DNA from 3 places in the Peribacillus sp. V2I11 genome. Region 2 is predicted to be linked to each of the others. Evidence: riboswitches for the same ligand, from Rfam matches in the RefSeq annotation. Region 2 holds a riboswitch; each other region holds the start of a gene.
What was found. Region 2 has a riboswitch for lysine ahead of QFZ73_RS13240 (amino acid permease). Riboswitches for the same ligand answer to the same signal wherever they lie in the genome.

Region 1 (10,464 bases), 2.1 Mb from region 2:
AGTTCTCGCTGATGGGCTCTTTTGCCGAAACCTATCAAGGCCATGGAACAGACCTGGCTCTATTAGCCGGTGTTCTTGGGTTATCTACCATGGATGATGGCATTCCAAATGCAAAAAAAACTGCTGAAGAAAAAGGCTTACAATATGAATTCACGAAAAGGGTGCTTGGAAACTATCATCCGAATACCGTTCTAGTAGAATTGACAGGGGTCACACGTACTGTGAAGGTTTTGGCCAGCTCTTTAGGCGGTGGTAAAGTGGAGGTTCAGGAATTCGATGAGTATCCATTTAAATTTTCTGGTGAACGGCCAACACTTGTGATTCGCCATTCCGACCAAAAAGGGGTTATTGCCGAATTATCGGATATTCTTTATCAAAAAGGGTTCAATATAGCCCGTATGGCCAATGAACGTTCCAAAATCAATGGTGCTGCAATAACGATTTGTGAAATCGACAATACAGCCGAAGACACTCTTTTATCTTTATTAAAAAGGGAGATTCCGATTATCGAAGAAATTGTCTTGGTTCAAACTAAGTAGTTACCAAAAAATTGTCCATTAAGCCCGCGATCGTATTTCGCTGATTCAAAAAAGCATGGTATGCGATTAAAACCAAAAAAGGCATTCGGAATAAATTCGTTCCGAATGCTTTTTTGTCTTTAAACTGAAGCAATCGAAAGGAAGGTTGTTTATTTTAGTGAAAAAGGATGGCCTATGACAGTCGCCCAGTAATTTAATTATTTTTTAGCAGAAGTCTCAGCCTCTGTTACAGCCGGCACAAATGCATCCAACTATGATTAATGGTATAAACACAACGACTATGAAGGCGAAATCTCCTCCAAATCAAAAAACGCCGTTACAACTGTTGTCACAACCTGACATTTGGAAACATCTATGTAGTTGTTTTTAAGGAGGATATTTTGATAGTATTCCTGAACAATTAATTGCTTTAAAGCAATATAAAAAAGAAGTCATCAGTTTATATGTTTATCTTTATAAATAAAGTGGTTTCCTTTTCTTTTTTATTAATTCCTTAACCGGAAAGTTTTTGAACAATCGAGCCTGTATCCACCTTGGATCAGGCTTTTTTGTATTAATCACCAGAGATATTACGTTTTTAGACTTTGAATAAAAATTCATGCTTGAATCTGCGATTGACTAGAATTCTTTTTGAAAATCACCTTCGCTTTAAAATGTGAGAACAAATAACAACCTATAATCACAATACCACTACCAATTCCTTGTACCCACGTCATTTTTTCACCTAATAATAGAAAAGCTAAAATTGCAGTGAAAATAGGATTAAAATTCAAGAAAATACCTGATGTTGTTGTACCTAATTTTTGTACACCAATGTTCCAAAGTACCATACAAGCTACAGTTGAGATAACGGCTGTATATAAAATAGATTGTATGAAAGAAGTATTTATATTAGACACCGTAAAATTAGAAAAATTAAACGGAAGAAGGACTATAAGTCCAAATATACCAGAATATAATGTAGACATCATGGGTGTTGTTGTTATCATTGCCCATTTGCTACAAACGGAATATATTCCCCAAACGCATACAGCAGCCATCATATATAAATCACCTGTATTAAAACGTAATGAAAGGAATAGATCAATATTTCCTTTTGAAAGTACAAGTAATACACCAAAAAGCGAAAAAAACATAGAAAACATTTGTAGAATATTAATTCTTTCTTTTAAAAAGAAAAATGAAAAAATTGCAATTGAAATCATGTTTAATGTTGATATTAGCCCAACATTAGTGGCGGTAGTTTTCTCTAATGCTGCAAATTGTAATAGATTAAATAGAACCACACCTGTAATTCCCATCAAAAATAAAGGAAGGATTGCACTACGAGGGGGAAATATCTTTCTTTCTTTCCACCATACAATTGGCAAAAGACAACTAATAGCTATGATCCACCTTAAACTCGTCAACGTCATCGGAGAAGCATGACCGACAAGTGACTTTCCTACGACAAAGTTTCCACCCCATAATAAACTTGTTAAAAGTAATAACGAAAAATAATAATATTGCATATCATTTTGCTCCTTTTCATCTTTCACTGTTTACGTGAAAAAGATCGAAGCCATTGTGCACAATGACATTTCAATTTTTATAATTATTTACTAATAATTTTAACATTTTAGTTCGTTACTTAATATATTATTTTGTATAATAGAAGAAACTTAAAATAATATTAAGAAATATTCTTGATATACAGAATTAAATTTTGTTTTGGTGTTGAAATGATACTGTTTTTGGAACAATTGTAAAAGGGGGTGACTATAAGTGGAATCTATGGTAAGCAAGGTTCTGGATAATGTTGATATCCAAATTTTAGATTTACTGCAAAAGGATGCACAGTTAAGCAATACTGAGCTTGCAAAGCGTGTCAAGTTATCTCCACCAGCTATACATTCAAGGATAAAACGTTTGGAAAATGAAGGGTTTATTAATGCACAAGTAGCAATTTTAAACCAGGAGAAGCTAGGTTTTGATTTATTATGTTTCATTTTTATTAGTACGAATATACATCAAGCTGAAGAACTCGAAGTTTTGGAAAAGGCATTAGCTTCTATGTCAGAAGTATTAGAGTGTCATTGTTTAACAGGTGAGTATGATTATCTTCTAAAAGTGGCTAACAAAGATCGGAAGGAATTAGAAATATTTATTAGAAAGTTAAATAAACTAGGCATTACAAAAATTCAAACTAGCCTAGCTCTCAGAGAAATTAAATACTCAACAGTTTTACCGATATGGGAAGAAAAGGCCCGTTCGTAAAAGTACACTTTTACCAACGGTTTTTGATAGAACTAGAAAGAGAAAAGTAGAAGTAGGAGTAAAAAAAGAAGTCCGTAAATATGGAAACATACAAGTCTGCAGCAAGGATCAAAATGAAGGACAGCAACTTCAGGCCATGAAATAAAAGGGGTTGGATAAAAAAACTTGTCACAAAATAGCCTTTGCTCAAAGAGAACAAAGGCTATTTATTCATTATCAAGTTATATAAGTAGATATAAATCCATTTCTAAGTTGAACTATAAAGTTCGTTCAAAATTTTGAACGTCAAAGCTATTAATTACTTTATTTCTTTTGAATTTGTTAAGGATCCATCATAGATTGGATATTAAGGAACGACTCTGTTTTTCAATAATTACATATCAACATCACTAGAAATATTAAGCTTATGATCAATCCCCGAAAAAATCATTGCTATAGAAATTCCTACTGGATGCACCATATATCTTTCTTGAAAATGTACATTCTGCTTTTGCCATTAATCTTAAATGATCATTATATTGCTCAACTAGTTTAAGCACTGAGCCGTGCATCGATTAAAAAGCAGTACACTTCTTTCGGAGTTTGCACTGCTTTTTTTAATTTCTCCCGTTTATTATGGTTTTAATTGGAAAATCGATATTGAAGACTCGCTTAATGAATCATTAAGTTTATTTACTTAACAAAATTGCTTCTGCGTTACTCGGTTGTAGAGCTATTTGTAGTGCACTTTTTTCTTCATAGTTTAAAGGGACCAATGGTAAGCGGACACCTCCAACATTTAACCCCCGCATATTTAATGCTGATTTTACCGGTGCTGGGCTTGGTGCAGCAAATAATGCTTTCATAATTGGAAGAAGGTTACGATGTGCAGTGGCAGCACCATGGACATCACCATTTTTAAAGCTATTGATCATTTCTTGCATTTCATTACCAATTATGTGTGAAGCAACCGAAACAATGCCTGTTCCACCAATGGCTAAAACCGGTAATGTTAACCCATCATCGCCGCTGTACAATGTAAAATCGGTAGTTGTTTTGCTTATGATTTGTGCCATGGCATCTAAGTCACCACTTGCTTCTTTTACTGCCACAATATTGTTGATTTTCGAGAGGCTAACAATCGTCTCTACTGACATGTTCACAACACTTCGTCCTGGGATATTATAAAGCATTACCGGTAATGATGTTGAATGGGCAATAGCACTAAAGTGCTGAAATAATCCTTCTTGAGACGGCTTGTTATAGTATGGGGTAACGAGCATGATTCCGTCGACTCCTGCTGCCTCTGCTTGCTTTGTTAAGCTGATCGAAGCCTTCGTGTTATTTGAGCCAGTTCCAGCTATGACTGGAACTCTTCCATCAACAACTTCTACAACAATTTTGAATAAATCTACTTTCTCTTCTGCAGTTAATGTAGGAGACTCTCCAGTTGTACCAGCTATTACTAATCCATCAGAACCATTAGCAATTAAATAATCTACTAAAATTCTCGTAGCATTAAAATCAACCTCATCATTATGATTAAACGGGGTAACCATTGCGGTTAAAACTTGGCCAAAATTCATAACTTCACACCCTTTTGTTTATTTTTTAAAAAAATTCAGAGGTGGTTAGGGCCATTCAGGAGTAAACGCAAAAAAGCAACAACGAGGATTCGCTGCTGCAGTAGAAACAATATTTATCAAAAAAAATGTTTCCGCGCATAAGATAGCCCTCCATATAGTTTCCTATATGACAGTCCTGCATTTATTCAATAGCAGAACCAGCTTCAAGAACATGAGATTCTTTCCGCTTCGGCAAATTCCCCTTTCCACAATAGTCATAGGATCTCATTCTCCTCAAAATGTGTACTAATGGTCTTTGCTCCTCTATCCTCACTTCAAAAAGCATGAAGTAAGAAAATATTTAATTGACTGTAATATAACAAGGAATCCTTTTTATTGCAAGGCCAATTTAGAAATATTTTTTTAGAATACATGGATAATCAATGGAAATGGATACGGTATAGGGGCTGGATTCATCTTTTTTAGTATTATGTAATCTCAACTTTAATAGTTTTATAAAACAAACTGTATGAAAAGTTTCACTCTTTTATAGTCAGTTTTGACAATTGATATATCTTATAGAAAATTGGTATTTATCTTATGAATACTGAGAATAATGATCAAGGTGGGGAGGACAACATGATAAATACAAAACTAACAAATGAAAGAAAAGATATGAAAATCCGTACGTTTGGGAAGCAAGAAAACGGATCGCTTCAATGTAAGTAGGACTCCATTGATTCAATTATACTATCATAAAAAATTGAAAAGGATGGCCATTAATGACATCAAGCTAATGTTAACCAATCCAAAGATAAAATTATCTGTCGTCCAATAAAAAATGATAAGAACAATTGCTTGCACGAGGAAAACAAACCGGAGGCATTCGGTAGCATTGTAGCTGGCAATTTTACCAGCGAGTATGTTGCTGAAAATGGAAATAAATCCGTAGCCAAACAAGATCAAGAACTACTTGGCGCTTCCATTCCTTTCAGGATTGGAACGAGATACGTATAAACAGCATACGTCGCTCCAAATCCATGAGATGGAATGTTAAAAGCCATTAAGATTCGTGGGGTTGTTAACAAAGAAAATTGATCACGCATTGAACTGCGAAATGGACTGTGCATAGTAGGAAAAATGAGGAAAGGTGGGAAAAACACAATTCCACCGAGAAAAGTGTTAACAGGAAGTTTGCATTAATAACCCATTAAACGACCGGTGTTCGCAGAAATAATTAGAGCCCCAGTGGAAGAATAAATACCTGCTTTGGCCAAAGCATTATAAGGATCTTTATTCCATAATTGAGCAGTATAACAGGACGTTTGACCTTTCATTATCCATCCGTACCACCGGAACTAGCACAACTTGTAAATGCTCTCTTAGCCGTGCCATTAAAACTGTCAACCCAAACATTTGCATAATAATCGTAAGGAGCAGCCGAATAAAACTTTAAGTAACCCCACGCCGTATGACAATACGCACTTCCTTTTAGCTGCACATATCCAATTTTCACACCGTTTTTATAGATATATTCTGTTTCATAGGTGATTGGGCTTTTAGAAGCACAACCTGTCGAATAAGGGTTTGTATTATCATAGGACAATGCAAATGTTTTATTCATGGGTACAATCGCAAAAAAACAGTCCAAAAACAAGAGCTACTACCATCACAATATTCAATTATTTTTTTATAATAACCTCTCTCCTTTCCTTCTTCCAGACTTCACCAAATGAAAATTGGTATTTCTATGTACTATGGAATCATTTACCCCTGTGTAAATTTTACCATTTTAAGGATAACTACTTAGTTAAGGGATAGTACCCCATTCTCATTAACCAAAGGCAAATCAATACCGAGACAAAGGTGAACGAATACTGGCCATACCTTTTGTTGATTTATTAATATTTAAATTACACTGGTGCTATATTTTATTAATAATGTAAAGTTACAATTTTAATTGGTAAACCACGTAAAAATTTTAAAATGAGGAGGATGTTTGTATTTTTGAAAAATAATTACATAATTTAAGTGGCTAAACGATAAATAGGAGGAAATGATCTTGAAAGCGAAAAATAAATTTGCTGCAATGTTAACAGTTGTAACGTTAGGATTAACAACTTCTTTATCTAGTGTACAAGCATTCTCGGAATCTTCAAATTCAGATAATGAACGTAAACCTGAGCTCGTTTTTCCTGTAATCAGTGATGTACATATTGATGATGGATCAACTTCTGATATGAACAAGTTTAGAACAGCCATGGATCAATTAAACAAAGCTGCACCTAAACAGGATGCTTTTGTTGTCGTTGGGGATTTAACAGACTATGGATATGCTACTGAATATGATAAGTTCTTCTCCATTTATAAGTAGAAGAAACAAGGCGATGTCCAATCCATGTTTACAATGGGAAACCATGATTATTGGAATGGACTTTCCGTTGAAAAAGCACAAGATCGTTTTATCAAGAAAACAGGAATGGATTCTCTTTACTATCATAAAAAAGTAAATGGATATGATTTTATTACGTTAAGTCCGGAAAATGGTAATACGCATGGTTTATATTCTGTTAATCAAATTAACTGGCTAGGTGAAAAGTTAGCTGCTGCAGAAAAAGAGAATCCGGACCAACCAATCTTTGTTTTTCTTCATCAACACATTAAAGACACTGTGTATGGAAGTGACTTGTGGGGAACTCAGGAAAATAAAGAACTTTTATATGATACATTAAAGAAACATCCACAAGTTATTACATTTTCAGGCCATTCTCATTATCCACTTGAAGACCCTAGAACGATTCATCAAAAAGACTTTACGTCTGTTGGCACGTCTTCTGTAAGTTATTTGGAAGTAGAGCCAGACAAACTTCAAAAGGATATCGGGATATTAGTCAAGGAATGATTGTAGAAGTTTATAATAATGAAGTTGTCATTAAAAAACGTGACTTTCATAAAGACGATTGGACAGGAAAACCATGGGTAATAAAAAATCCTTCTACAAAAAATAACTTTAAATATACAGACGATCGAGATCAGTCACCACCGGTTTTTGCAGTTAAAGACAAAGCTTTGATTGTAAAAGAAAAATCGACACTAAGAAGTTTAAATGTAACATTTCCACAGGCAAAAGATAACGTACTCGTACATTCTTATCACATTACAGCCAAAAACAAGGAAACTGGGGAGCTGGACGCAGATTTCACCGTATTTTCTGAATTCTATTATGATCCTGTGCCAAAGAATTTAGAGTTCCCTGTTGCTGGACTTAAGCCAGGTACTGATTATCAAATTAAGGTACAAGCACTAGATTCATTTAACAATAGCAGTAAAAAGGTGTTACTGGCTGATGGCCAGACAAAAGCCCTGGAAATGGTCTCAGCACAAGCTTCCCCACATTAGTATCGGCAGGTGGATCAACTACACTCCAAGTGAAGATGAAAAATTATGGAAATGGTAGTGTGAATGGGAAAATAAAAGTTGATGCATCTGAAGGTTGGAGTGTGGAGCACAAAGAACTTGAGTATGAGCTATCAGGAACTGAAGAAAAAATGTTGCCAATAAAAGCTACACCTAGTAAGGAAAGTTCCGGTTCATCACAATTCACCTTTACTGCTTACGAGGGCGGCCAAATAATTGGCTCCAAGAATATAAATGTATACGTAAACATGATGCTTGGAGAAAGTTTTGACCAATTAGAGTCTGCATTAAAGCCAGCAGTGAATGAAAACATTCCAAGTTCTGTTCTCGGTTGGAGCCATACAGCTCCTAACGGCTGGTCGGTTACAAATAGCTCGAATATGCCAGCTGGTACAGAGGAATGGCAAGGTTGGAGTTTCACAACAAAAGACTTTTGGATAAAAGCAGAAGAGCAAGATCGTAACAAATTTGAGCTTGGTCAAGGTGTTATAGCTGTAGCGGATCCTGATGAATGGGACGATAACGGTTCACCAGCATCAAAAGGCTTTTTTGATAGTACATTAACTTCACCTTCTGTAAAAGTTGTTGGTGCAAAAGATCTATACTTAGGTTTTGCATCTCACTATAAACAAGAAGGAACGCAAACAGCTAAAGTAACTGCTGTCTTTGATAATGGGGAAAAACAACAAGTTCTCGTTTATGATAATAAAGCTGCTTCGGATAATAAAAATGGACATGTTTTGAATAAGTATGAAGTTAAATCGATTAAGGTTCCTGAAGATGCTTCTTCTATGAAATTACAATGGAGAATGCATAATGCGAAAAATAATTGGTTTTGGTCGATTGACGATATTAGAATGGATGACCAAAGGATCGTTTCACCAAATAATGAAAAGGACAGGTGAACATTCTTAAAAAATAATTTGTATAAGTAAAAAGCGGACTTTCCTTAAAAAGGGAAAGTTCGCTTTTTCTCTATGTCTTACAAACTCTGGACCAAATAGTGAACTACTAAAAGATTCATGGCCTTTTCCGTGTGCTTGATAATGGTTTCTCGCCTAATTAATTTCGTTTCTTTGTGAAGATAATACATCAAATTGAAGGGAAAGTTATTAATTATAAATTACTGAAGTGCAGCTTTATATAATTCTTTGGATAATTTATAAATAATATCATTATTATAAAAGGTAGGTTAAAAAACAAAAAACAAGCTAGCCGAGACCCCACAGACGCTTGCTTTGATGCGGCATGGCAGACATTCGGCGAAAAGGGAGCGGATTTCTGAAATCAAGCTGGAACGTTTTTATATAAAAAAACAGTAGACCAACAATAGAATAGGATTTTTTCCATGTATTTTAGAAAATTTTAAGATTTGTGTGATATGGTTTTTTTAGTTCTAAGAAACATTTTCATGCTAGAACAGCAGATAAACGGTGAACTTTTCTATAAAAGAGTAACGAGAGATCGATACGGGGTGAAAATATTTGTCAATTAAAATGAGGTTTCTGTTGTCCTACGTTGGCGTAATTCTTATTTCCATCACTTTATTTTTTGCAGCTGGATTTTTACTTATTTTTGCAATAACGGGTGATGTAAAATCGATAGAGCATTTATACAAAAAATCTTATCTTCAAAAACCTTTGACTGCAGTAGAAGAAAGTGTGTTTCTCGATTTAAAGCTATTGGCAAAAAATAACCCTGAGCACCTTCTAAACGAAGAACAGCTAAAGAAAATTGAACATAGAGATATTAAGATTGTCGTTAGAAAAGATAATAACATTGAGTATGCTTCCCCAACACTAGATAAGCCTGGCTTGGTTCTATCACTTCCCAAGTTCGAAGAAACGAACATCAATACGCGAGACACAATCAAAATGAAAGACGCATTTTTCACATATGTGAAGTTTGATTTTTATTTTTCGGATAAAAGTGAAGGTAGTATTTTTGTATTGAGAAAAGCAAGTTCCTATGCCGAGCTGACTCGAGAGCTGTTTCCCATATTATTCGCTCTATTGTTATTACTGTTTGTTATGATTATTGGACTTTTAAATTATTTAGTTTCACGAAGTATCATCAAACCCATCTCTATTCTTAAAGAAGGCGCAGAGCGGATAAAATCAGGAGATTTAAACTTTGAAATCAAAGCCGCTTCGAATGATGAAATCGGACAATTGAATAGAGAGTTTGAGGAAATGAGAAAAAAGTTAAAAGAGTCCGTAAACCTCCAGCTTCAGTATGAGGAAAATCGAAAAGAACTTCTTTCCAATATTTCTCATGATTTGAAGACACCGATCACTTCGATTATGGGATATGTTGAGGGGATAAAAGACGGGGTAGCAAACACCCCACAGAAAATGGACAAGTATTTATCGACTGTCTACCTAAAAGCAAGAGATATGGATTCATTGATAGATGAATTGTTTTTATTTTCCAAGCTGGATTTAAAAAAAGAACCATTCAATTTTGAAACGGTCAGACTCGATAACTATTTGAAAGACTATGTAGAAGAACTTCAACTGGATTTACTTCAACAAGGAATCCGGATTGAACTTCATCAGATGTATAAACCGATATACGTTACAGCGGATAGAGAGAAACTAAAACGCGTATTGGCCAACCTAATCAGCAATTGTGTAAAGTATATGAATAAAGATGAAAAACACATTTCCATTTCTCTGCATGAAGGACTATATGATGTAGTAGTACAA
Region 2 (10,464 bases):
CGTATCATTATCAAGTGATTCCAACGGATTTGCTACCCATCTTAATATCGTCCAGGGGCGTGATTCCTTTTCCGCCGATATTGGAAGCGATCGTGCTGGAAGGGACAATCGAATTGCTGAGGGAAGCAGCGGTCAGGCTGCCAGCTAAGGTTGGCTCCACCATCGGCATTGTTGGCGGTATAGTCATCGGTACAGCCGCTGTGGAAGCGGGATTTGTCAGTAATGTCTTGCTGATGCTTGTCGCTTTGGCTGCCCTGGCTTCATTTACGGTGCCGATTTACCAAATCAGTAATACGATTCGCCTTATCCGCTTCCCATTTCTAATTGCTGCCCAGTTATACGGATTGTTTGGAATAGCTTTATGCAGTGCATTCATTTTAAGTCATTTATTGAAATTGACTTCGCTTGGCAGTCCATATTTAGACCCTCTTTACCCGTTAAGAATTCATGACTTTAAAGATAGTCTGATTCGCCTCCCTTTTTCAAAGCAGAAAAAGCGCCCGCAATTTCTGCGGACGGAAAATCCGCTAAGGATAAGGAAGGAGGCGGAAACTCCAAACCCCCCCAGCGATATTGATGAATAAGGCGTAGAAAGCGGTGAGAAGGTATGGAACTAAAACCAAATGAAACTAAACAAATATCCCCATTTTTTGTTTTTTTCCTCATGCCCGGCATGCAGATTGGAGTAGGGATATTGGGGTTTGAACGGGTCATAGCGAAAGAGGCTGGTCAAGACGCATGGATAGCGGTCCTTATATCAGGGTTAATCATAAATGTTCTGCTTTGGATGTGTTTCAAGCTATTAGGCAGGGGCCCCCAAACACTTGATTTGATCGCCATCCACAAAGATTTGTTTGGTAAATGGGTAGGAAATGCCTTCAATATTTTATTCATCCTCTACTTTATAATGATCTCCATCATTCTAATCAGGACTTATTTAGAAGTCATTCAGGTTTGGATGTTCCCTGGTGTCAATGTCCTGATGTTATTAACCTTTATTCTTATTCTTGTGTATAGTTTTGTGAGCGGAGGGTTCAGGGTCATTACTGGTTTTTGTATAATCGGGCTTATTATCGGATCACCACTATTCCTTTTGCATTATTTTCCATTGAAGTACGCCCACTTTGAAAATTTGGGTCCCTTTCTTGATCACTCCTTTTTGGAAATCATGAAGTCCAGTAAGAAAATGACCCTGAATTACCTTGGTTTTGAATTACTCCTGATTTATTACCCATTCATTAAAAATCGTGAAAAATCTCAAAAGTGGGCTCACTTAGGGGCGTTATTTACTATGTCGGTATATATGGTATCGATTATTGTTTCATTAGCCTACTATCATCAAGATCAGCTGAAAGATGTAATTTGGGCCACTTTGACGTTATGGAAAATAGCAGACCTTCCATTCATTGAAAGGTTCGAATACATAGGTATTTCCGTTTGGCTGTTCATGGTGCTGCCGAATGTTTGCATAGGGGTTTGGGCAGCAAGCAGGACAGCGAAAAGAGTATTTGGATTTAGACAGAAAAAGATGGTAGTTTTCATTCTGTTTATTATCTTAATATCCTGCATTTTTTTGGATAATCGCTATAGAATCGATAGGTTTAACACAATCAGTTCGCAAATAGGTTTTTATATCATTTATTTGTATCTTCCTCTCTTATTCATATGGCAGTCGATCGTCTATAAAGTTAGGGGGCATAAATCATGAAAATCAAACTCCTCTTGATTACATTAGCTTGTTACTTGATGACGGCGTGCGGTGTGGAAAAGCAAATATTGGAAGACGTTTTAATTGCTGAAGTCGTAGGTTATGATGATGCCGGAGACAAACAAATCAAAGGTACGGTTGTTGTCAGCGTTCCTCAGCCTGGTGAGGAAGCAGATCTAGGTAAAGAAGTATATGAAGCGATCTCCCATGATATAAAGGCAGCCCGCCAGCAGGAAAATGCAAAAACACCATTTCCGATTGTCGGTGGAAGACTGACAGTCATTCTCTATGGTACAGAATTGGCTGGTATGGGGTTAAATGATTATGTCGATACATATAGGCGTGACCCGATGGTGGGAAGGGATTTGTATTTAGCGGTCGTTCATGGCAAAGCGGAGGATGTAGTTAAAATGGAGCCGAAGTTGATTAAAACTCCAGGGGTTCAAGTGAAAGAGCTGATCGAACAGAATATAAGGACTAATTTGCCTGATGTAGATTTACACAGGTATCTATATGCGTGTCATGGTAAAGGAATCGATCCGGTCTTGCCCTTATTGGAAACGGCAGAAGACCAAATACGGGTAAAAGGGGTCGCCTTGTTTAAAAAGGATCGTTATATCGGTAAATATATCCCTTATGAGGACGGATTTTTATTTAAAGTCCTTAGTGAAAACTTTAAGTTGGGGAGTTATGAAATTAAATGGAAGGAAAACGACTTTACAGATATCAATAACGTGGAGTCACGTGTCCATTATCATATTTCGAATGCCAATCAAGACCCCAAGGTCAGGATTGGAGTGAAATTAAAAGCGAGTCTGCTAGAGGTCCAAGGCTATGATTTGGGCAAAGCGGTCGACCTGAACACAATAGAGGCAAGGGCCGAGCATGTCATTGGTAAAAAATTAAATGAGATGGTAACCATGTTTCAGGAGAACAATATAGATCCGCTTGCAATCGGTGATCACGCTAAAAGTAAAACAAGAAATTTCGATCAGAAACATTGGGAGAAGGCATATCCCCATATTCCAATCGAGGTGGATCTGGATATTGAAATGATTCAAACGGGAATAGCTGAATAAAAGTAGAATATTCTGAAGTTTTCCCCTTTATAATAGGGGTATTGGTGTAATGATTATATCAATGCGGCCAAAGAGGGGGAAAGGCATGGACAAAGCATGGTGGAAAGAGGCAGTTGTGTATCAAGTGTATCCAAGGAGTTTTATGGATAGTGATGGCGATGGGATAGGGGATATAAACGGGATCTTGATGAAGCTCGATTATTTACAAGAGCTGGGAGTGAACGTGATATGGCTATCCCCCGTTTATCAATCTCCCAATGATGACAATGGGTACGATATCAGTGATTATAAATCAATCATGACTGAATTCGGGACCATGGCTGATTTCGATAGGTTGCTGAAGGCGGTTCATGAACGTGGAATGAAAGTCATGATGGACCTGGTGGTCAACCATTCTTCAGATGAACATCCTTGGTTCAAGGAATCCCGATCCTCAAAAGATAATCCGAAACGTGATTATTATATTTGGAAACCTGGCAGGAATGGGAAAGAACCAAATAATTGGGAGTCCATTTTTAAAGGTTCAGCATGGGAATATGATGAAGGAACCGATGAATATTATTTACATTTATTCAGCAGGAAACAACCGGATTTAAACTGGGAGAACCCTAAGCTCCGTGAAGAGATATACAGCATCATGACTTGGTGGCTGGATAAGGGTGTCGATGGCTTCCGGATGGATGTCATCAACTTCCTTTCAAAAGATCAAAGCTATGCAGATGGAGCCGTTCATCATGAAAAGCTGTATGGTGATGGAAGCATCTTTTTCCTCAATGGGCCGCGCATACATGAGTTTTTACAGGAAATCAATCAACGGGCACTTTCTGGATATGACGTGATTACGGTTGGGGAGATGCCAGGCGTCACCCCGGAGGAAGCGCAATTGTTCACAGGTAAAGATCGTGGTGAGCTACATATGGTCTTTCAATTCGAACATATGGATTTGGGGTGCGGACCGGAAGGGAAATGGAGTAACGATAAATGGAAGCTAACCGATTTAAAGCAAATACTCTCCAAGTGGCAGACTGGTTTGGAGGGGGATGGCTGGAACAGTTTATACTGGAACAACCATGATCAGCCCCGGGTTGTCTCAAGGTTTGGTAATGATGGAAAGTATCGTATTGAAAGCGCAAAGATGCTTGCGGCTTGTCTTCATTTGCTTCAAGGGACACCCTATATATATCAAGGGGAAGAGCTGGGCATGACCAATGTTGCATTTGAGAGCATTGATGAATACCGGGATATCGAAACATTGAATTCATATGACGAACTCGTCCATTCACATGGCTGGTCAAAAGAGCGGATGATGTCAGCCATCCACGCCCGCAGCAGGGATAATGCGAGGACACCGATTCAGTGGAATGACTCCCGGAACGCAGGATTCACGAAAGGGACTCCTTGGATTAAGGTTAATCCCAATTTCCCCGAGATTAATGCAGAAATAGCCTACAATGATCCGAATTCCATTTTTCATTTTTATAAAAAGCTTATCCAATTACGCAAGGAACATGAAATCGTGGTTTATGGCCGTTTTGAACTGCTTTGGCCGGATGATGAACGAATATTTGCCTACACGAGATCGTTTGAAGAAGAAAAGCTGTTGGTACTATGCAACTTTAAAGAAGAGCAGGCCTCCTATACTTTGCCTGAAGAGCTGCATGCTTATTCTGCTACAAGGCTGATCGGTAATTATGATCAAGAGGAAGAAGGCATCTCCAGCAAAACCCTGCGTCCATATGAATGCCGTGTTTATCATTTGAAATGAAAAAAGGACCTATTCTTCTCCGATTAGAGAAGAACAGGTCCTTTTCGCATTATTTTGATTTAAGTTCACATTCCTCAAGGGGAATGATTTTCGTTTTATGCTTAATTTTATAGCCGAACCATAGGACGAAAAATAGAATCAAGCCAATGTAGGAAACAAACATTGAATTCCAGTCGATCCCATCGCTGCTGAAAGCTTGGTATCCTTGTCCGATGATAATGATTATACAAAGGACAAGTGCGAATATAGGCCCGAATGGGAAGCCCTTTGCCCGGTATGGTAAATCATTCATATCAAGGCCTTGAGCTGCGTAGGCTTTGCGGAAACGATAATGGGCAATCGCAATCCCGACCCAGGTGACGAACCCCGCCATGCCTGAAGCGTTCAATAACCAGATATAAACGACGCCATCTCCGAAAAACGAAGCTAAGAATGCAACGCAGCCAACTAAAGAAGTCACGATTAGTGCATTTACGGGTACTCCTCTTTTATCTAACTTGCCAAGGAATTTCGGTGCTTTCCCATCACGTGCCAAGTCCCATAGCATACGGGTTGAAGCGTACATGCCAGAGTTACCGGCAGAGAGTACGGATGATAAAATGATCGCGTTCATGATGGATGCAGCAAATGCAAGACCGGCACGTTCAAATACAAGCGTGAATGGACTTACGGCAACATCTTGACTCAATAAACGTGAATCCGTAAACGGAATGATCATTCCAATAACGAAAATTGCAAGGATATAGAACAAGAGGATGCGCCAGAAAACGGATCTGATCGCTTTAGGGATATTTTTTTCTGGATCTTCACTTTCACCAGCAGTCACTCCAAGCAATTCCGTTCCTTGGAATGAAAAGCCGGCAGCCATGAATACGCCTAGAATCGTGAAGAACCCTCCGTTAAAGGGACCTTCGCCCATTGTGAAATTTGAAAAACCAATTGGGTCATTCCCACCCATGATTCCGAGAATGATCAGAACACCCGTGATCAAGAAAATGACGACTGTCACGACTTTGATCATGGCAAACCAGAATTCTGTTTCCCCGAAACCTTTAACTGACATGTAATTGATAAGAAACATAGTGATTAACGCAATGGCACTCCAGATAAATGAAGGGCTATCCGGGAACCAGAACTTCATAATTAAGACAACGGCTGCCAATTCGGCGGCAATGGTGATTGCCCAGTTATACCAGTAGTTCCAACCAATCGCAAAACCGAAAGACGGATCGACGAATTTGGATGCATAGACACGGAACGAACCGGCCACTGGCATGAACGCTGCCATTTCTGCAAGACTTGTCATTAAGTAATAAACCATGATGCCGATAATCGCGTATGCCACCAAGGCACCGCCGGGACCGGCTGAATGAATGGCACCGCCACTTGCTAAAAATAAACCTGTTCCAATCGTTCCACCTAATGAAATCATCATTAAATGACGCGCTTTCAGGCTCCTTTTAAGTTCGGTAGGGCTTGATGCTGATTGTGAATTTGACAATTGATGTTACACTCCTTTTTATTGGAAGGGAACGAAAAATAAAAAAACAGCAGTCGAAAAAGATCGACGGCTGTTTATAATAAACCCGTTTATCCTTCCGAAGATAGCTCCCCACGCTTTTTGAAAAAACGTGACAGTGGTGTTCCTGTTCGGTAACACCGCCAGCAAGAATATACATGGAATATACCCTAACTTCGGCAACTTATCCTTTCAAACGGAGTCTTTAATTTTCCAGAATCTCGTCCGTTTTACTTTTATAAGCTGCAGCCTCTAACTCATCGGTAAATGAGGAAGTATTCAATTTTCTAAAATCGTTGCGCCAGCTTGTAAATGACGTCGGACGATTGTACTCGAAATTCATGCAATCGCTAGAAGATTGCTAGTAACTGAGTATACTTTACTATATCAAAATTATAAAATAACTTCTAGGATATCGCAATGATTATTTTGTGTGGTTATTTTTCCCTAGTCATTGAATGATGGCAGTAAGGAAGAATTCAAATGTCGTCGATATACTAAAATAAAGGATCCTGATAACTAGACGGTCCTCCTTTTAATTAGGGCGTATTCCAGTTTTACATGTTTGACCACTTCAGGATGCTCAAATAAGTCCACTGCCATTTTCCCGATCCATTCCAGCGGTAAGGAAATGGTCGTGATGTCGAGCATTTCACTAAGGCTATCATTATTGAAGCCGAGAATGGCCACATCTTCCGGTACCCTTATACCCGATTTCTTAGCGGTAAGAATGAAGCCTGCCGCCGTGTCATCATTCGTGATGATTATGGCTTCAGGTTTATCTGACATTGAATTCCATTCCTGAAACAATTGTTCACCGTCTTTGATGTGGTAACTGCCTTCAAATAGCCATTCTTTATTGTTTTTCAGTTGATGTTTACTCATGATATCGTTAAAGGCCTTTGTACGATGAGAACTATTTCTACTCTTTTTACGGCCAAGGCTGTATCCAATTTTCTTATATCCTTTAGCGATCACGTACTCAAGGGCACAGGAGAAAGCTGCATAATGATCAATGCTGATGGATGAGAATTCAGCCTGGGCTGTATCTTCACATAAGATGATCGGTCCGTATTTTTGATAATCCAAAAAGATTTTCATTTCCGAAATCCTTGAACAAACGATAATGCCATCGAGCTGCTTCATTTGCAGCATATTCAAGGCCTGGATTTCTTTCTCTCTGTCATAATTTGTTTGAAAGATGACGATATGACAGCCAATTGCATTTGCCTGTTTAGTGATTCCGTTAACGATTGCCCCGTAATATGGGTGATTGTTGAAGGGGATGATGATGCCGATAAGATTAGTTTTGCCTTTTGAAAGATGAATGGCGTTGATGTTTCTCGAATAATTCAAACGATCGATGGCTTCTAAAACGCTCTTTCTTTTATCGGGACTTACATAAGGATGATCATTCAATACACGAGACACTGTTGAGACAGATACACCAGCACTTTGAGCAATTTCTTTAATATTTGTCATGGTATCACCGTTTTTTCTTTTTTTATATTGTACAGTATGAAACCCATTTCAGAGAAAGAGAACAGGGTGAGGCTGTTGAAGAATTCTTCAAATAAGGTCTTGTTCTGGTATGGGTTTCATCCTTTAAGATTGGTTTAAATCTTAGAGGAGGAGGGGATCATGATGTTCCAAACTTTAATCACCCTGTTTGTGCTTTGCGGAATCGAATTGGGATTTGCGTACTTGGCAATTTCCTTGAAACAGGAAAAATGAGTGGCAATGCCTATGGAATGCCGGATGCCCGTCAAGAATTCCGCGGCATTTCGCGTGAAATCCGCGTTTACTCGTGAATTTTGGAACTTTACTTGTGAAATCCACATATTTACTCGTGAATTTTGCCACTTTACTCGTGAAATCTGTGCATTTACTCGTGAATTTCCCATCGTCCCGAAATAGCTCCCCTAGTTTATATTCACCATTAAAACTCCGTAATATAATTATAATTTCATCGTTACGTTCCATAGAAATGACTGACTGTCTGGAAGCTCCCTAGTAGAGATTCCAGACAGTTTTTGCTGTGTGTAAAAGTCATTGGCCTTTTTGAAATGTTTGAAAAATAGTTGCACTTTTTTTGTATATTTGTGTATAGTATAAACTAAGTTGTGTATAGGAAACTTTTTAGCATTTACGACAATGTAAAAAAATTTACACTTAGTTTTGCACATGGCAAACTATTTTAGAGAGATGAAAAAGGGAGGGAATATGGATGGGTTTTCTAAAATCTATTGGGGGCGTGCTTGCTGCATTGCTGATTTTAACAGGGTGCGGCAATGATACGGCCGAAAAGGATAACGGCAATGGCAAGTTGGACGTCGTTACAACGACGGGAATGATTGGGGATTTGGTCGAGAATATCGGCGGTAAACATGTCGAGGTCACCAGTTTAATGGGACCGGGAGTCGACCCCCATCTATATAAAGCGACACAGGGTGATGTGAAGACACTGGATTCGGCTGATATGATTTTTTATAACGGTGTGCATCTTGAAGGGAAAATGACGGATATATTCGAAATGATGAGCAAGGATAAACCGACCATTGCCGTAACGGAGGACTTCAAGGAGAACCAGCTTCGCAAAGTGAGTGCTACGGAACATGATCCCCACGTTTGGTTTGATGTAAAGCTTTGGATCGTAGCGGCGGACACAGTCAAGAAAGAGTTGATTGCCAATGATCCGGACCATGAAGCGGAGTTTCGTGAAAATTATGAAGAGTACGTTCTGCAATTGGAGGAACTTGATAAATATGTTCAAGATGAAATTAATAAAATTCCGGAAGATCAACGGGTGCTCGTTACAGCACATGATGCTTTTGGATACTACGGTCAGTCATATGGCCTGGACGTAAGGGGTCTCCAAGGAATCAATACATTATCGGAATATGGATCAAAAGATGTTACTGATATGCGGAATTATCTTGTGGAGAACAAAATAAAAGCGATTTTCATTGAGTCAAGCGTACCAAGGAAGGCTATCGAGGCTGTCATTCAAGGTGCAGGGAAGCAGGGCCACAAAGTTGAAATCGGCGGTGAATTGTTCTCGGATGCAATGGGTGAAAAAGGGACGGAAGAAGGAACGTATATCGGGATGGTCCGTCATAATACCGACACCATCGTCCGTGCTTTGAAATAAGGGGGAGAAACTATGAATCAAGCAGCTTTGAAGGTCGAGAATTTAACGATTGCATATCATAAGAAGCCGGTTGTCGAAGATGTCTCATTTGAGGTGCCGAAAGGGAATTTAATCGGTATCATAGGCCCCAATGGAGCAGGGAAGTCCACTTTGATAAAGGGAATACTCGAATTGATCCCAAAAATATCGGGGCAAATCACAATAAAGGGTTCGACTTATAAATCGATGAGGAAGAGTATCGGCTATGTACCACAGCGTGAGTCAGTGGATTGGGATTTTCCAACCAACGCACTCGATGTCGTAATGATGGGCAGATATGGTCATCTCGGATGGCTGAAGCGACCAGGGAAGTCCGAGAGGCAGAAGGGGATGGAGTGTCTTGAAAAGGTGGGGATGGCTGAATACGCTAACCGCCAGATCAGCCAGCTATCAGGTGGACAGCAGCAACGGATATTCCTGGCCCGTGCATTGGCACAGGAAGCGGATATTTACTTTATGGATGAACCGTTCGTAGGGGTGGATGCAGCAACAGAGAAAGCAATCATACAATTGCTGATGGAATTGAAGGAAAAAGGCAAAACCGTTCTGGTTGTGCATCATGACCTATCCACCGTGAAGGAATATTTCGACTGGACGATGTTATTGAATAAAAAGGTGATGAAAATAGGTCCGACAGAGGAAGTGTTCATTCCCGAATACTTACAGGCAACATATGGAGGCCGCCTAGCAATACTACCAGACACTAAGTCCGGCCTTTTATTAAAATGAGGTGTACACGATGAACATACTGGATATTATAACTGATCCAAATACAAGGTGGATATTGCTTGGCACGATGTTTCTCGGATTAAGCAGCGGGGTCATCGGCAGCTTTGCCTACCTCAGAAAGCAGTCTTTGCTTGGCGACACGCTCGCACATGCAGCGTTACCTGGTATCTGTGTCGCCTTTATGTTAACTGGAGTGAAATCCACTTCCTATTTTCTAATAGGTGCTGCCCTGGCTGGCTTAGTGGCTGTCTTCTTGATCAGTGTGCTTACGAGATACAGTAAGATCAAGCAGGATGCGGCCTTGGGAATCGTCTTATCTTCTTTCTTTGGCTTCGGAATTGTCATGCTTACGCAGATCCAGCAGAGCGAGTACGGAAACCAGAGTGGATTGGATACCTTTTTATTCGGGCAGACGGCGTCAATGGTCATGTCCGATGTATATATGATGATGACAGTTTCCTTTATTCTCATTTT
Region 3 (10,464 bases), 1.1 Mb from region 2:
CCAGTTGGAATTAAGACAGTCGAATAAAGAATTGCGCCTAAGAATTAATGATGTGTTAAGAGGATATTTAAATTTAATCGACCAGATCATTATAGAAGGAAAAGAGAACGGCGAATTCCTGCCTGATTTAAATAATTTACTTACCAGGCAGATGATTTTCGGAACGATTGACGAAACAGTGACGACTTGGGTCATGAATGAGCAAAAATACTCGCTCCCGGACCTTGCACCAGACGTTCACCGCCTTCTAATTGGCGGCTGTGGCTTGAAAAGTTAACGATTTAAATAGAGGATGGCTAGCCATCCTCGAAAGAATCGGTTAATCCTGCTTCCAGCTTTATCGGGAAGTGATACATATTGAATTTTCAAAAAAGTTTGACTAGCATGCCTGGAGGGATTGATATGGAATACCTTAAGCTTTCTGTCGAAAATCATGTGGCTTTTATAACGATTGATCATGCACCTGCAAATGCGCTTTCTTCAGCTATCATCGGAGAGCTGTCACAGACCTTCGATCAAATTGAGAAAGACGAAGCCGTACGGGTTGTCCTTCTTCATGGTGAAGGAAGATTCTTCTCTGCAGGAGCAGACATTAAAGAATTTACAGAAGTGAAAAACGGGAAAGCTTTCGAGAAGCTGACCAAGAATGGGCAATCTGTATTTGAGAAAATCGAATCTTTTCCAAAACCGGTCATTGCAGCCATCCATGGAGCGGCGCTTGGTGGGGGATTGGAGCTGGCTATGGCCTGTCACATCCGTTTGGTGACCGAAAGGGCTAAACTGGGTTTGCCTGAGCTGCAGTTGGGCTTAATCCCTGGATTTGCTGGGACCCAACGTCTTCCTCGTTATGTGGGCATGGCAATGGCAGCTGAAATGCTGTTTACAAGTGAACCGATTTCAGGAACCCAAGCTGTGCAATGCGGATTGGCGAATCATGCCTTCACGGATGAAGAACTGATTCCTAAAGCGAAGGAACTAGCCAATAAAATTGCCAAGAAAAGCCCACTGGCTTTAAAGTCGGCCATTGAGTTATTAAATTATACCAAGCATGATTCCTACCATAAAGGTGTGGAAAGGGAAGCCGCCCTCTTTGGCCAAGCTTTCGATACCGCTGATGCACAAGAAGGAATCGCCGCTTTCATTGAAAAAAGGGAAGCTGTATTCAAAGGGAAATGATGATTCGGTATAAATAACTATTTTTATATATCATGCAGGATTTTGATGAAACATGAAGAACAATACTATATATCAATAAAATTCATAATCTTCAAAACTCAAATCATTCGGGAGGTATTATCGTGAACATTTATGTACTGCTGAAAAGGACATTTGATACAGAAGAAAAAATTACACTATCCAACGGGAAAATTAATGAGGATGGAGCAGAATTCATCATTAATCCATACGATGAGTATGCAGTTGAAGAAGCAATCCAGGTGCGTGATGCACAAGGCGGCGAAGTAACGGTTATTTCTGTCGGAACCGAAGAGGCTGAAAAGCAATTACGCACAGCGCTGGCAATGGGTGCTGACAAGGCCGTATTGATAAATATAGAAGACGACATAGAAAATGGCGACCAATTCACGACTGCCAAAATTATAGGCGAATACTTAAAAGGTAAAAATGCCGATTTAATCATTGCCGGGAACGTTGCAATCGATGGCGGTTCTGGTCAAGTGGGACCACGCGTTGCCGAAATTTTAGAAATTCCTTATATTACAACCATTACTAAACTGGACATCGCAAATGGAAATGTAAGCGTTATCCGTGATGTCGAAGGGGACTCTGAAACGATCGAAGCATCCCTTCCATTGTTGGTGACAGCTCAACAAGGGCTAAATGAGCCACGTTATCCTTCATTGCCAGGAATCATGAAAGCGAAGAAAAAACCGCTTGAAGAATTGGAATTGGATGACCTGGATCTGGAAGAAGAAGATGTTGAGGCGAAAACAAAAACGATTGAAATATACCTTCCTGCTAAAAAAGAAGCTGGGAAAGTATTGGACGGCGAAATCGGTGATCAAGTTAGCGAACTTGTTCAATTATTACGCAGTGAAGCAAAAGTGATTTAATCGAAACGGTACTTTTCAAAACAACAACACACGACAAAAAGAAAAATAGAGCACAGGAGGTTTTTATAAATGGCTAGAAAGTTTCTTGTATTGGGCGAAGTTCGTGACGGTTCACTAAGAAATGTATCATTTGAAGCTATCGGTGCGGCTAAACTTGCTGCAGATGGCGGGGAAATCGTAGGTGTTTTAGTTGGTGACAGTGTTCAAAATTTTGGAAATGAATTGATCCAGTATGGCGCAGACCGGGTTGTTGCAGTCGAAAATGATCAATTGAAACAATATACTTCAGATGGATATGCGCAAAGCTTGCTTGCCGTCATCGAGCAGGAAAAGCCAGAAGGGATTTTCTTTGGACATACGGCCCTAGGAAAAGACCTTGCACCTAAATTGGCTGGAAAGCTTGAATCAGGTTTGATCTCAGACGTTACATCCATTGAAGAAGAAGGCGGAAACATCGTTTTCACCCGTCCGATATATTCCGGTAAAGCATTTGAAAAGAAAATTGTTACAGATGGCGTGATATTCGCGACAATCCGTCCGAACAATATCGAACCATTAGCTAAAGATGAGTCCCGCTCTGGTGATGTTTCTACATTAAGTGTGGATATTAAGGATTTACGCACAATCATTAAAGATGTTGTTAGAAAAGCTAGTGAAGGGGTCGACCTTTCAGAAGCGAAAGTAATCATCGCGGGTGGCCGCGGCGTGAAAAGTGAAGATGGTTTTGAACCATTAAAGGAACTGGCACAAGTTCTTGGCGGTGCGGTAGGGGCTTCCCGCGGAGCATGTGATGCGGACTATTGCGATTACTCATTGCAAATCGGGCAAACGGGTAAAGTCGTAACGCCTGACCTTTATATCGCCTGCGGAATTTCCGGTGCTATCCAGCATTTAGCGGGGATGTCCAACTCCAAGGTCATCGTTGCCATCAACAAAGACCCGGAAGCTAACATATTCAATGTGGCTGATTATGGAATAGTCGGAGATCTTTTCGAAGTCGTTCCATTACTTACGGAAGAATTCAAAAAACTTAAAGTTAACGCGTAAGAGAAATAATACAGATGAGGGGCAAGACATGCGGCATAAGCCGATACATGTCTTGCCCCTTTATTTGGCTAATAGGCAAGGGTTTTGGCCTGCATATTTACTCTTTTTTTGGACATCCTACCACTGAAGCAAAATATTAGCATCGATTCTAACAACAATGGTATACTGTCTTTAGTTATTTGAGTAAATTTGAGGAGGAATTATATATGGCTATTGTAAATGCAACTGACCAAACTTTCACAACAGATACTAGCGAAGGTGTCGTTCTTGTAGATTTTTGGGCTCCATGGTGTGGACCTTGTAAAATGATCGCTCCTGTTCTTCAAGAGCTTGATACTGAAATTGGCGATACAGCAAAAATCGTAAAAGTGGATGTGGATGAAAACCAAGAAACAGCTGGAAAATTCGGTGTGATGAGCATCCCGACATTAATCGTCCTTAAAGACGGTGAAGTGGTTGACAAGGTTGTAGGCTTCCAACCTAAAGAAGCACTTGCTGAACTTATTGCAAAACACGCGTAATAAATAGTAAGATAGCTAAAAAAAGCTTCAAGTCTGCGGACTTGAAGCTTTTTTCGCTATCTTGATATATAATGATTGTAAAAATGGGAGAACAGGAGGCGGAATGCATGAATCAACAAATAAAGAATAAACTTGCCCTTCTTCCCGATCAGCCTGGATGTTATTTAATGAAAGATCGTCAGGGAACGATCATATATGTAGGCAAAGCGAAGGTGTTGAAAAATCGTGTCCGTTCTTATTTTACGGGATCACATGATGGAAAAACATTTCGGCTCGTGAATGAGATTGAGGATTTCGAATACATCGTCACCTCTTCCAATATCGAGGCTCTTATTTTAGAGTTGAACTTAATCAAAAAACATGATCCAAAATATAATGTCATGCTAAAGGATGATAAGACGTATCCTTTCATCAAGCTGACTGCGGAACGCCACCCACGTCTTATCATTACGCGAAAAGTCAAAAAAGACAAAGGGAAATATTTCGGTCCTTATCCGAATGCTTTTGCAGCAAACGAAACGAAAAAATTGCTCGACCGCATCTATCCCCTAAGAAAATGCAATACTTTACCGGATCGCGTTTGCCTATACTATCACCTTGGCCAGTGCCTGGCCCCATGTGTATATGAAGTGGAAGAACAGGAATATAAAAAAATGGTGGATGATATCAACCGGTTCTTGAACGGCGGGCATACTGAAATAAAAAAAGAACTGACTGAAAAAATGCTAGAGGCATCAGAAAATCTCGATTTCGAGAGGGCGAAGGAGTTCCGTGACAAGATTGCCCACATCGATATTACGATGGAGAAGCAGAAAATGATGACGACCGATTTCATCGACAGGGATGTATTTGGCTTTGCCTATGATAAAGGCTGGATGTGCGTTCAGGTATTTTTTGTCCGGCAGGGTAAATTAATAGAAAGGGATGTTTCACTTTTTCCGGTCTACGATGAACCCGAACAGGAACTTCTTACATTCCTCGGTCAGTTTTACGAGATTACGAACCACTTTAAACCAAAGGAAATCTTGCTGCCAGAGTCAGTGGATGCCGAAATGGCCGAAGGACTGCTTGGTGTCAAAACGATTCACCCCAAACGGGGAGCGAAAAAAGACATGCTTAAATTGGCGAATAAAAATGCCTCCATCGCCCTTCAGGAAAAATTCTCTTTGATTGAAAGGGATGAAGAAAGAACGATCAATGCGGTGGAAAACCTCGGGAACCAACTGGGTATCTACACCCCGCATCGAATTGAAGCTTTCGATAACTCCAATATCCAGGGAAGTGACCCTGTTTCCGCTTTAGTCGTGTTCATTGATGGGAAGCCGGAAAAAAGGGAGTACCGCAAATATAAGATCAAGACGGTTCAGGGGCCTGATGATTATGAATCGATGCGTGAAGTGGTCAGAAGAAGGTATTCACGAGTATTGAAAGAAGGACTGCCGCTTCCGGACTTAATCATCATTGATGGCGGAAAGGGACATGTGGAAGCCGTTCGGGATATTTTGGAAAATGAATTGGGCCTTGATATACCACTTTCAGGCCTTATTAAGGATGAAAAGCATAGGACATCGCAATTGATGATCGGAAATCCTCTTGAACTCGTACCTCTTGATTCACGGAGCCAGGAATTTTACCTATTGCAAAGAATTCAGGATGAGGTGCATCGGTTCGCGATTACGTTTCATCGCCAGCTGCGCGGGAAAAATGCGGTTCACTCCCAGCTTGATGATATTCCAGGAGTCGGGGAAAAACGAAGGAAGCAATTATTAAGGCATTTTGGATCATTGAAGAAAATCAAAGAGGCAACGGCCGAGGAAATCATGGAAGCTGGCATGCCAAAAGGGGTAGCCGAGGGAATCGTTAGAAAATTACAAGAATAATCTTGCTACCGATAAATCTCTATGCTATGATTAAAAGGAATTTTTAATTAGACAACTTAAAAGTGCTGATAGAGGTGCGGAATTCAAGAGTAAAAACCTGGAGAAGTATGAGCTTCCATGAAAGGTTTTGAAAGGGGATGACGCCGAAGGAAGACAAGACTCATACCTTGTTTTCCTGGTCCGACATTTAATAAATGGCGGATTGTCAGGGTTTATACCCTGGAGAGCTATCTCACTGTGTTTACAGTATTAGATATGTGATCACAGCAATGAGATATTTCTCATTGCTTTTTTTATTGCCTAAAAACTAGAGAGGGTGCATGAGGATGGCATTAATCGTTCAAAAATTTGGCGGAACATCCGTCGGTAGCGTAGAAAAAATCAAAAATGTTGCCAATCGGGTAATCGAGGAAGCGGAGAATGGAAATGAGGTAGTCGTCGTTGTTTCAGCTATGGGGAAAACAACGGACCAATTGGTTTCCATGGCCCGGGATATTTCCGGAACCCCGAGCAAGAGGGAAATGGATATGCTATTGACTACTGGGGAACAGGTAACGATTTCCCTGTTGACGATGGCATTGATTGAAGAAGGACATGAAGCCATTTCATATACTGGCTGGCAGGCTGGCATGCAAACGGAATCCGTTCATGGGAATGCCCGGATTTTAAACATCGATGCTTCAAGGATCCAAGCTCAGCTTCAGGAGAAGAAAATAGTGGTCGTTGCCGGTTTCCAGGGGAACGATGTAAATGGGGAAATCACTACCTTAGGGCGAGGTGGTTCCGATACGACGGCGGTTGCCATCGCTGCAGCGCTGAATGCGGATAGATGCGATATATATACGGATGTAACGGGTGTTTTCACAACGGACCCACGCTACATAAAAGGCGCGCGAAAACTCCAATCCATTTCTTACGATGAAATGCTGGAACTTGCCAACCTGGGGGCGGGCGTCCTTCATCCAAGGGCTGTCGAATATGCAAAAAATTATCAAATTCCGCTTGAAGTCCGTTCAAGCATGGAGAGAGAATCAGGAACGATCATTGAGGAGGAAGCAACTATGGAAGAAAACTTAATTGTACGCGGCATTGCTTTTGAAGACAGTATTACGAGGGTAACAATATATGGTTTGCCCCAATCACTTGGTGCCTTATCCACAATTTTCACGACACTTGCGAAAAACCGGATTAATGTGGACATCATCATTCAAAGCATGACTGCCGAGGATACGACCAATCTATCTTTTTCCACAAAAAGTGAAGATACGGAAGCGGCCTTGATCGTGCTGGAAAATAATAAAGAACAATTGGGATTCGATCGAGTCGAAACGGAGAGCGGGCTGGCCAAAGTGTCGATCGTCGGTTCTGGTATGGTATCCAATCCAGGAGTGGCTGCCGAGATGTTTGAAGTGATGGCCAATACAGGCATCCAGGTGAAAATGGTCAGCACATCGGAAATTAAAGTTTCGACTGTCGTCAATGAAAAGGAAATGGTGAAGGCGGTTGAATCTCTTCATGAAGCATTTAAACTTGGTCAGCATGCAAAAGTGCTAGCTTAAGTGTAAGGAGTCCAATAAAAAACAGACTTCCGGTAAAAAGGGTAAGTCTGTTTTAAGGGCTCATTAGATTGGATCTCTGGGATCCCATTGGATGGTGAATATCACTTTTTTTACGCGGCGTTTGATTTCTTCCGTTGATTCGCTGAGGAATTTTTTTTGCAGTGTAAACTGCTCGGCAAGGAAACCGGCTTCAAGTTGGAAGTGACAATCAGGGTGTAAATCCAGGCGGCGGCTGATTATTTCGCCCGTCAGGGATAATTCCATCACGTGTTTCGTATACTTCGTGATTTCCAGATTGCCCCATCCAGCGCTCTGGAAAAATTCAATCACTTCCTGATCGCCTTTCAATGGGAATTTTCTTGCTAATTGTTTACCTGCCCAATAGAGGATTTGATTAGAGTCTTTTCCGAGAATATCGTTCAATAGAACTTCTCTGATTAATTCGTATCCGAAAGCTGGAACTTGGAATTCTTCAGTTTGAATTTCTTCAGCTTGAATCTCTTCTTCTATCGCAGCAGCAATATTTTTTTTCATAGTTTATCGCCTCTTTCTGTAAATCTATTATAAACGTTTTTCTTTTGCAAATTATACTGTTTTTTATTTATTTAAATACCAATTGGAAAAAAATGAGAAATTATATCGGGATATTAATAGATTAATTAGTAATTTCTCCAAAATATCAACTTGACATATAAAAAATAGACAATTTAATCCAAAAAAAATCTATTCTGAAAAAGAGATTTCTTGTATCCGTTTTCTTGACGCACATAGAAGTCAGGAGTAAAATGGACATGTCACATAATTGTAAAGGAAGTATAGAGGAGTTTTTTTGACTCTATACTGTATTTTCACGCGGAGATAAAAGGTAGCCACCAGTTTATCTTTGCATGATTTTTCACAAATTAAGGGGGGGCACTTAGTGGCAAAAAATCGTGAGTTTGGGAATCGCAGGCTTCATTCACTTCTAGGAGTAATTCCAATTGGTCTATTCCTAATTTTTCATTTATCGGTAAACTTTATGGCAACAAAAGGAGAAGAGACTTTTAATGGGGCAGTTCATTTAATTGAGTTTACGCCCGTAAAGATTTTGGTTGAATGGGTCGTCATCTATCTACCAATCCTTTTCCATGCTGTGTACGGAATTTATATTGCCTTTACAGCAAAAAACAATTTAGGGAGATTTGGATTCTTCCGTAACTGGATGTTCATGCTTCAACGTGTAACTGGAATCATAACGTTGATTTTCCTTGTTTGGCATATTTGGGAGACAAGAGTTCAAGCAGCTCTAGGGGCAACAGTTGATTTCGATATGATGGCGGAAATTTTCTCTAGTCCATTTATGGTTGCGTTTTATATTGTTGGTATTATCTCAGCAATTTTCCACTTTGCTAATGGATTATGGTCATTTGCAGTGAGCTGGGGTCTGACAGTTTCACCAAGATCGCAAAGAATCATGACTTACTTTACATTGATCGTTTTCGTTCTTCTTTCTTATATCGGAATTAGCGCAATTTTCGCTTTCGTATAAGAAGATAGAGTTCATTTATAAGTATTAGGAAAAACATAGCTTGGCTAATGGAAATAAGGGAGTGACAGAATTGGGTAAAGGTAAAATAGTTATCGTTGGTGGAGGTCTAGCTGGATTAATGGCTACGATCAAAGCAGCAGAGCTGGGACAACAGGTTGATTTATTTTCTTTGGTGCCTGTTAAACGCTCTCACTCAGTTTGCGCCCAAGGCGGAATCAATGGGGCAGTAAATACAAAAGGTGAAGGGGATTCTCCATACATCCACTTCGACGATACAGTTTATGGCGGAGATTTCTTGGCTAACCAACCGCCGGTTAAAGCGATGTGCGAAGCCGCACCATCGATCATCCACATGTTTGACCGTATGGGTGTTATGTTCAACCGTACTCCGGAAGGTCTTCTTGATTTCCGTCGTTTCGGTGGTACTCAACATAGCCGTACAGCATTCGCTGGTGCAACAACTGGTCAGCAATTACTTTACGCATTGGACGAGCAGGTTCGCCGTTATGAAGTTGAAGGCCTTGTAACGAAATATGAAGGCTGGGAATTCCTTGGAGCTGTTATCGATGATGAGCAAACAGCACGCGGCATCGTAGCTCAAAACCTGACTTCAATGGAAATCAAATCATTCCCTGGCGACGCAGTCATCATGGCGAGCGGCGGCCCTGGAATCATTTTCGGTAAATCGACCAACTCAATGATCAATACAGGATCAGCAGCTTCCATCGTTTATCAACAAGGTGTAAATTATGCAAATGGTGAGTTCATTCAAATTCATCCTACAGCAATCCCTGGAGATGACAAACTTCGTCTAATGAGTGAATCCGCTCGTGGTGAAGGTGGACGTATCTGGACATATAAAGACGGAAAACCTTGGTATTTCCTTGAAGAAAAATACCCTGCTTATGGTAATCTAGTACCTCGTGATATCGCGACTCGTGAAATTTTCGACGTATGCATGAACATGAAGCTTGGCATTAATGGAGAAAACATGGTTTACCTGGATCTATCACATAAAGATCCTAAATTACTTGATATAAAACTTGGTGGAATCATTGAAATCTACGAGAAATTCATGGGTGAAGATCCTCGTAAAGTTCCAATGAAAATTTTCCCTGCCGTTCACTATTCTATGGGCGGACTTTGGGTGGATTATGACCAAATGACTAACATCAAAGGTTTATTCGCTGCAGGTGAGTGTGACTACTCTCAACATGGCGGTAACCGACTTGGTGCGAACTCACTTCTTTCTGCAATCTATGGTGGTTCAGTAGCTGGACCGAATGCCGTTAAATATATTGAAGGCCTTGATAAAACTTCAGAATCCATTCCATCTTCATTGTTTGAAGGGTACGAGAAACAAGAACAGGAAAAATGGAATGAAGTCATGTCTCTTGATGGTAACGAAAATGCGTACGTCCTTCACAAAGAACTTGGTGAGTGGATGACACAGCATGTTACTGTAGTCCGTTACAATGACAAGCTGAAAGAAACGGATAACAAGATTCTTGAGCTGATGGAACGTTACAAGAAAATTAACATCAATGACACGGCAAAATGGAGTAACCAAGGAGCAGCATTCACTAGACAGCTGCAAAACATGATGCAATTGGCTCGTGTAATCACAATTGGTGCGTTAAACCGTGACGAAAGCCGCGGAGCGCATTACAAACCTGATTTCCCGGAACGTAATGATGAGGAATTCATGAAAACTACTATGGCAACATTCAAAGGCATGGATCAAGCACCTGAATTCCATTATGAAGAAATTGATGTATCACTGATCGCACCGCGTAAACGTGACTACACTACGAAACACTAAAGAGGGGGAGCAAAAAAATGGTTGAAACTAAATCT

Region 1: another riboswitch for lysine. It lies ahead of dapA (4-hydroxy-tetrahydrodipicolinate synthase); the one in region 2 lies ahead of QFZ73_RS13240 (amino acid permease).
Region 3: another riboswitch for lysine. It lies ahead of QFZ73_RS19025 (aspartate kinase); the one in region 2 lies ahead of QFZ73_RS13240 (amino acid permease).

What each region holds. Positions count from the first base shown of each region.
Region 1 covers NZ_JAUSYW010000001.1:4,854,954-4,865,417, forward strand. Annotated here, with positions in the region: partial or broken gene QFZ73_RS23750 (L-serine ammonia-lyase, iron-sulfur-dependent subunit beta) at 1-539, shown strand, start outside; partial or broken gene QFZ73_RS23755 (YjcZ family sporulation protein) at 756-842, opposite strand; gene QFZ73_RS23760 (DMT family transporter) at 1,136-2,050, opposite strand; gene QFZ73_RS23765 (Lrp/AsnC family transcriptional regulator) at 2,304-2,795, shown strand; gene dapA (4-hydroxy-tetrahydrodipicolinate synthase) at 3,464-4,360, opposite strand; lysine riboswitch at 4,496-4,674, opposite strand; partial or broken gene QFZ73_RS23775 (MFS transporter) at 5,108-5,526, opposite strand; gene QFZ73_RS23780 (DUF2690 domain-containing protein) at 5,676-5,963, opposite strand; partial or broken gene QFZ73_RS23790 (metallophosphoesterase family protein) at 6,600-7,241, shown strand; gene QFZ73_RS23795 (fibronectin type III domain-containing protein) at 7,238-7,738, shown strand; gene QFZ73_RS23800 (hypothetical protein) at 7,774-8,661, shown strand; gene QFZ73_RS23805 (sensor histidine kinase) at 9,241-10,464, shown strand, end outside.
Region 2 covers NZ_JAUSYW010000001.1:2,748,200-2,758,663, forward strand. Annotated here, with positions in the region: gene QFZ73_RS13220 (spore germination protein) at 1-584, shown strand, start outside; gene QFZ73_RS13225 (GerAB/ArcD/ProY family transporter) at 608-1,708, shown strand; gene QFZ73_RS13230 (Ger(x)C family spore germination protein) at 1,705-2,787, shown strand; gene QFZ73_RS13235 (glycoside hydrolase family 13 protein) at 2,873-4,552, shown strand; gene QFZ73_RS13240 (amino acid permease) at 4,602-6,053, opposite strand; lysine riboswitch at 6,150-6,334, opposite strand; gene QFZ73_RS13245 (LacI family DNA-binding transcriptional regulator) at 6,591-7,553, opposite strand; gene QFZ73_RS13250 (metal ABC transporter solute-binding protein, Zn/Mn family) at 8,299-9,222, shown strand; gene QFZ73_RS13255 (metal ABC transporter ATP-binding protein) at 9,235-9,990, shown strand; gene QFZ73_RS13260 (metal ABC transporter permease) at 10,001-10,464, shown strand, end outside.
Region 3 covers NZ_JAUSYW010000001.1:3,886,532-3,896,995, forward strand. Annotated here, with positions in the region: gene QFZ73_RS18995 (fatty acid metabolism transcriptional regulator FadR) at 1-277, shown strand, start outside; gene QFZ73_RS19000 (enoyl-CoA hydratase) at 403-1,176, shown strand; gene QFZ73_RS19005 (electron transfer flavoprotein subunit beta/FixA family protein) at 1,299-2,072, shown strand; gene QFZ73_RS19010 (electron transfer flavoprotein subunit alpha/FixB family protein) at 2,142-3,119, shown strand; gene trxA (thioredoxin) at 3,326-3,640, shown strand; gene uvrC (excinuclease ABC subunit UvrC) at 3,748-5,520, shown strand; lysine riboswitch at 5,582-5,758, shown strand; gene QFZ73_RS19025 (aspartate kinase) at 5,847-7,079, shown strand; gene QFZ73_RS19030 (YslB family protein) at 7,143-7,613, opposite strand; gene QFZ73_RS19035 (succinate dehydrogenase cytochrome b558 subunit) at 7,999-8,607, shown strand; gene sdhA (succinate dehydrogenase flavoprotein subunit) at 8,678-10,429, shown strand; gene sdhB (succinate dehydrogenase iron-sulfur subunit) at 10,447-10,464, shown strand, end outside.